DNA from 2 places in the Lactobacillus sp. ESL0263 genome. Region 2 is predicted to be linked to the other one. Evidence: predicted binding sites of a transcription regulator. Region 2 holds the regulator's gene; the other holds the start of a gene.

Region 1 (3,564 bases), 490 kb from region 2:
TTGGGAAGTCCTTGGAATCCATGTACAAGAATTCAGTTCTATACAAACCAATAGCTTCAGCGCCGTTCTCATTAACGCCTTCCATATCATTTGGTGTACCAATGTTAGCTGCAATAATGAATTGCTTACCATCAGCAGTTACAGAAGGTTCGTTCTTGAGTTTCTTCCATTCAGCCTTTTGCTTTAGGAATGCTTCACTCTTAACTTTGTAATCAGCAACTTGTTCATCAGTTGGCTCAATTACTGCATCACCGTTCAAACCGTCAACAACTAATGTTTGACCGTTTTCAACGTCTTTAGTAATTGAATCTGTACCAACAACAGCAGGCAATTCAAGTGAACGAGCCATGATTGCTGAGTGGGCAGTACGACCACCGATATCAGTAACAAAGCCCTTAACAAATTTCTTGTTTAATTGAGCAGTGTCACTTGGAGTAAGGTCATGAGCAACAACAACAACTTCATGATCAATTGAAGCTGGATTAGGTAATTCCTTACCTAACAAGTGAGCCATGATTCGTTTTGAAACATCGCGAACATCAGCAGCACGTTGTTGCATATATTCGTTATCTGTCATGCCTTCAAAAATTGTAATGAACTTTTGAGCGGTTTCATCAAGTGCAGCTTCACTGTTAATTTTTTGCTCTTTGATTTCATTTTCAATTGCACCTGTAAATTCAGGGTCATTCAAAATCATCAAGTGAGCTTCAAAAACTTGAGCTTCTTCTTCACCTAAACTCTTTTTGGCACTATCACGAATTTTTTCAACTTCTTCAGTTGATACTGAAATAGCTTCATGGTAACGAGTTAATTCACTGTCAACATCTGAAACAGTTGTTTTCGTGAAAGAAAGATCTGGTTCGACCAAGAGATAGGCTGGTGCTACAGCAATACCATCACTAGCAGCAATTCCTTTTAATGTCTTGGTCATTATTCAGCTAATCCTTCTTTTTTCATTGTTTCTGAAATAGCGTTGATTGCATCTTTTTCATCATCACCATCAGCACTAATTGTAACGTCAGCATTCTTACCAACACCGAGTGACATAACACCCATGATTGACTTCAAGTTAACTGATTTGCCATTGTATTCCAAGTTGATGTCTGAACCAAACTTTGAAGCAGCTTGTACTAACAAAGTTGCTGGACGAGCATGAATACCTGTTTCTGCAATAACATGAAAATCGCGTTTTTCCATTATAAATATCTCCTTTGAATTGAAAAATCAAACCGGTAGTAACTACCTATTCGCTTACTTAGACTATCATTTTTTTGTGAATTAGACAACATAAATGTAACAGTTTACATCATCAAAGTTCCGTCGTTGATTGCTTGTAAACTATTTTTCCACCACGTAGGGCCTTCCCAGTTATGTTCTGCCTTTTGCCAAAAGATCTCAAAGCAGCCTGAAACGCAAATGCATCTTTAGGTTCAACTTCATAATGATCTAATTCACCACTTGCTAACTGCTCTAAAATTTTTTGATAATCCAAATATACCACCGTTTTTCTAAAACATACACTAAAAATTAAGCATTTTTGCTTTTACAAGTGATTATTTTAGCATATTTGGATTCAATAGATAATAATGTATATCATTCCGAGTTTTAGCACTTGATTATTGAGAGTGCTAATTATATAATTTAGTCATTGAAAAGAAAGGCGGTAATGTAATGCTCTGTCAAAACTGTCAAAAACGACCTGCCTCTATTCATCTTTTTGCGAAGGTAAATGGAGAAAGCCGCGAAATCAATTTATGTGGACAATGTTATCAAGAACTTAAACAACAAGGAAATATTAACATGAGTAACGACAACAACGGTTTCTTTGGCGACTTTAACGATCTCTTTAATTTTAATAATGAAAATGCAATGAACGGCAACCCTAATAACCCAGGAAACCCTGGAATGAACAATGGTAATCCTAATAATGGTGGTGGAGGCCGTTCACTACTCGATCAATACGGTACAGATTTAACTGCTCTTGCTAAAAAAGGCAAAATCGACCCTGTTATTGGTCGTGATAAAGAGATTGCACGTGTCATCGAAATTTTAAATAGAAGAACCAAAAACAATCCTGTCTTAATTGGTGAAGCCGGAGTTGGTAAAACTGCGGTTGTCGAAGGATTGGCACAACAAATAGTTGATGGTTCAGTACCTGCAAAATTACAAGATAAACGAATTATTTCATTAAATGTTGTTTCTCTTGTTCAAGGAACAGGAATCCGTGGCCAATTCGAGCAACGGATGCAACAATTGATCAAGGAACTGCAAGATCATGACGACATCATCTTGTTTATTGATGAAATTCATGAAATAGTTGGCGCCGGAAATGCTGAAGGCGGCATGGATGCTGGTAACATCATTAAGCCTGCTCTTGCCCGTGGTGACTTGCAACTAGTCGGTGCAACTACCTTGAACGAATATCGTGAAATTGAAAAAGACTCTGCTTTGTCACGTCGTTTCCAACCAGTTGATGTTAAAGAACCATCAGTTGCAGAAACTATTCAAATTCTAAAAGGTATTCAGAAACGTTACGAAGACTATCATCACGTTCACTACACTGATGATGCAATCAAATCTGCAGCTGAATTATCTGAGCGCTATATTCAAGATCGTTTCTTACCTGATAAGGCCATTGACTTGCTCGATGAAGCTGGTTCAAGAATGAACTTAACCATCCCTTACGTTGATAAAGAAAAACTGCAGGAAAGAATTGCAGCAGCTGAAAAATTAAAGCAGGAATCATTGCAAAATGAAGACTACGAAAAAGCTGCTTACTATCGTGATCAAATTGAAAAATATAATAAGGTAAAAGACCAAAAGGTTGATCCTGATAAATCACCAGTTATTACCAGCAAGATTATGAATAAGATTGTTGAAGAAAAAACTGGTATCCCAGTTGGTGACTTACAAAAACAAGAAGAAAATCAACTGCAAAACTTGGCTTCTAACTTAAAAGAACATGTAATTGGTCAGGATAAGGCTGTCGACAAGGTAGCACGTGCTATTCGTCGTAACCGGATTGGTTTCAACGAATCCGGACGACCAATTGGCTCCTTCCTCTTTGTTGGTCCAACTGGTGTTGGTAAGACTGAACTTGCTAAACAATTAGCCAAGCAAATGTTTGGTTCAGAAGATGCCATGATTCGTTTTGATATGTCAGAATATATGGAATCCTATTCAGTTTCTAAACTAATTGGTTCTGCACCTGGCTACGTTGGCTATGAAGAAGCAGGTCAATTAACTGAACAGGTTCGTCGTAATCCATACAGTCTAATCTTGTTAGATGAAATTGAAAAAGCTGATCCTTCTGTAATGAACTTGTTCTTACAAATTCTAGATGACGGTCGCTTAACTGATTCTCAAGGTCGTACTGTTTCATTCAAAGACACAATCATTATTATGACATCTAACGCGGGTCAAGGTATTAAGGAAACCAGCGTGGGCTTTACAGCTGAAAATGCTAGTGATGAGCCAGATGCTGCTCGTTCTTCAATGAGTCAATTCTTTAAACCTGAATTCTTAAACCGTTTAGACGACGTAATCGACTTCAACGAACTATCT
Region 2 (3,564 bases):
CCACCACCAAGGTCGTATACTAAAACTTTTTCATCTTCTGCATCTTTATCAAGACCATAAGCAAGTGAAGAAGCAGTAGGCTCGTTGATGATTCTCTTAACATCTAAACCAGCAATTTTACCAGCATCCTTAGTTGCTTGACGTTGAGCATCATTGAAGTATGCAGGAACTGTAATAACAGCTTCAGTAACCTTTTCACCTAAGTAGTCTTCAGCAAACTTCTTAATGTATTGCAAAATCATTGCTGAAATTTCTTGAGGAGTATAAGCCTTATCACCAATTTTAACTTTGTAGTCAGCTTCACCCATGTGGCGCTTGATTGATGAAATTGTGTTTGGGTTGGTAATTGCTTGTCTCTTAGCAACTTCACCAACTTGAATTTCACCATCTTTAAAAGCAACAACAGATGGAGTAGTACGGTTACCTTCTGGGTTAGTAATTATCTTAGGTTCTTTTCCTTCAAGAACTGCAACTGCTGAGTTAGTAGTTCCTAAGTCAATACCGATAACTTTTGACATTAATAATCATCCTTTCAATTATTGAGCAACAACAACCATTGCTGGTCTTAATGTGCGATCTTTATATAAATATCCCTTTTGTAGAACCTGAACGACGTGATCTTTTTGATCATCAGATTCAGCTGCAACAGTCTGAACTGCTTGATGTAAGTTCGGATCAAACTGTGCTTTTTCAGCATCAATTTCACTAATTCCATGATCCTTCATGGCTTTAACAAGCGCATCCAAAGTCATTTGAACACCCTTTTTAAGTTGACGCGAAGCCTCATCATCTACCTTGGTTTCCAATGCTCTTTCTAAATTATCCATCGCTGGTAAAATATCTTTAGCTAAGGATTGTGATTCATACTTAATCAATTGGGCACGTTCATTGTTGTAGCGATTTTGCATATTCTGCATTTCCGCTTGACTACGAAGGTACTTGTCTTCTAGTTCTTTTTGTTCTTCTTTTATTTTTGCTAATTCTGTTTCAAGCTTTTTTGAAGTCTCAGGTTTCTTACTTTTATCTGTAGTATTAGCCTTTGTATCAGACTTTTTTTCTTCAGCTTTAATTTGATCTTTGTTTAGATCTTTTTCACTAGCATATTTTTCTTTACTCACGGCTAACCTCCTTTATTTGAATCTACCATAATACTCAAGTAGTTTCTTAGCAAGTTCATTTCTAAAATATTCCAAAAGACCAATTACTTGCGAATATGGCATATTGTTAGGACCAAGTAAAGCAATTACGCCTTTACCATGTGAACCAACACTATATTCCGCAGTGAGCAGGCTATAGTCCTTAAGTAAATCACTTGGCAAATCTGAACCCAAACTAACACGAATTGGATACTTACCACTGTCTGAGTTCATACATTGATCAACCATATCTGAAATCAAATCATTGTGATCAATTAACTCATAAACAGAGCGTAAACTTGAGACATCATCCAAAGAAGTATTATTAAGTAAATTAATCTGACCATCAACATACATTTGCTCACTTGTAGCATCTTTAATGACGTCTTCAACCAACTCAAGTAAGTCACTTGCATGAGAATTAGCAAGCTTCTTACCCAAAGTTCGATTAAGCAAAGATGATGTAACCTCATTTAGCGTTTTGCCAATTAACTCATCGTTAATCATTCGGACTGCTTTTTCAATTTCATCACCACTGATGTTACGTGGCAAGTTATAAACTTGGTTGTGAACATCACCATCACTAGTAACTAAAATTGCCATCACTTGTCTATTAATTAAAGAGACAATTCTAAAACCAGTTATTGTGATATCATTGTTTTCTGGCCCTTCTGCAAAAGCTGTGTAATTAGTCAAATCAGATAAAATCTTTGCTGCTTCTTGAACAATTTCATTAACTTGATGAAATGGTTGATCAAGTTGACTAACAATTCTCTTGTAAACAGAGGATGGTATCTTAAGTGGCTCAAGCAAGTTGTCTAAATAGTACCGATAACCGTCCATCGACGGAATTCGTCCACTTGAAAGATGTGTTTTTTCAAGAAGACCCTTATCTTCAAGCGCAGCCATTTCATTTCGAATTGTCGCACTTGAGACTTTCATCGGTAACTGATTCATCACTGTTTTTGAGCCAACAGGATCATGCGTCTGAGTAAAATCATTAATAATTGTTTTTAAAATTAATTCTTGACGTTCGGTCAACATAAATATCGCCCTCACTTTTAGCACTCATACTTTTTTGGTGCTAACAATTATTATGATACTAGCTTTTAGCAGAATGTCAAGTTGAGTGCTAATTTTTTCGCAATTAATTTTAACTTGAATTACTGTTTAACTAAAATTAACTTTGCTGAGCAAAATAAGCCTTAATTTCGGTCTCGTCTGCTTCCATTTGTTTCTTTAAATCATCCAAATTAGCAAATTTAATCTCACCACGTGTATACTTGTACCATTTGATAGCCACTTTTTTGCCATAGGCTTCTTCATCAAAGCCAAATAAATTTGATTCAATTAAAACTTTTTTTCCATCGCCGATAGTTACATTGTATCCAACACTAGTCATTGAATCATACCAATGTCCATCAATCTTTGTTTTTGTGGCATAAACACCAATTTTTGGAATTACCTTACTATCTTGCCATACCAAATTTACAGTTGGAAAACCTAGTTTATGACCGTTGCGCAATCCATGACCAATTTTTCCAGACATCATATATGGACAGCCGAGAAGTTCGCTAGCTAGTTCCATGTCTCCATTAACAATGGCTTTTTTTATTTCAGTAGAACCAATTTTTTGGCCATCATATGATTGCTGCGGCACATTGACGATATCAAACCTTCCTTTAGCAAACTTAGGAAAATTTTTCATATTTGCTACGTCTTTTGGACCATATGTATAATCAAATCCAGCAACGACTGTATCTGTGTTAAGTTTTATAATAATTTCGTCAACAAATTGTTGAGGATTTAACTTACCAAAAGCATCACTAAAATGCATTACCAAAAGATAATCAACATTCAGTTTTTCCATCTTGTGTGCTTTTTCGTCTATGCTATCAATATAGCTAACATCTGCTTTTTGATAAACTGACTTTGGATGATGGTCAAATGTCATCACTGCAAGAGGAAGCTTTTTCTCTGTTGCTTTTTCTCTGGCAGTTCTAATTAAATGTTGATGACCACGATGTACACCATCAAAAAAGCCCAAAGAAAGTACGATCTTAGTAGAAAAAATTTTTTCCTTAATTGGATAAGTTAACTGGATAATCTGCACAATAAAGCCTTCATTTCATTCTATTGGTTTTGTAATAACATTAAAAACGGATGATACATAAGGTCATCCTTTTCGTATATTGCTTTAATTCTATTATTGTACCTTAACGCAACTTTTTTTGCATTCGTTTTCAAAACTATTGCATTACCATTTTTCACCTTAAGCCATTGCTGATCATTCAAGTTGATACTTTCATAATCCTTGAAAAAGGCATCAATTGGTTGAATAAAATCGGCAATCTTTTCAGGTGCATTAATTACTTCATCCAATTTAACTGCTTGGCTCAAATCAAAACCTGAGCTAGCCGTTCTTCTC

The links. Region 2 encodes HrcA, which represses chaperone genes, less so after heat shock. Its sites were predicted from a motif close to TTAGCACTCNNNNNNNNNGAGTGCTAA; they were not measured.
Region 1: a site for HrcA is predicted at 1,606-1,632, ahead of F5ESL0263_RS02645 (ATP-dependent Clp protease ATP-binding subunit). Genes of this name have one in related genera too.

The regions. Positions count from the first base shown of each region.
Region 1 is NZ_REHL01000004.1:134,698-138,261, reverse strand. It holds gene ptsP (phosphoenolpyruvate--protein phosphotransferase) at 1-931, opposite strand, end outside; gene F5ESL0263_RS02655 (phosphocarrier protein HPr) at 931-1,197, opposite strand; gene F5ESL0263_RS02650 (hypothetical protein) at 1,310-1,492, opposite strand; gene F5ESL0263_RS02645 (ATP-dependent Clp protease ATP-binding subunit) at 1,672-3,564, shown strand, end outside.
Region 2 is NZ_REHL01000004.1:620,809-624,372, forward strand. It holds gene dnaK (molecular chaperone DnaK) at 1-518, opposite strand, end outside; gene grpE (nucleotide exchange factor GrpE) at 537-1,118, opposite strand; gene hrcA (heat-inducible transcriptional repressor HrcA) at 1,131-2,180, opposite strand; gene ribF (riboflavin biosynthesis protein RibF) at 2,317-3,249, opposite strand; gene truB (tRNA pseudouridine(55) synthase TruB) at 3,270-3,564, opposite strand, start outside.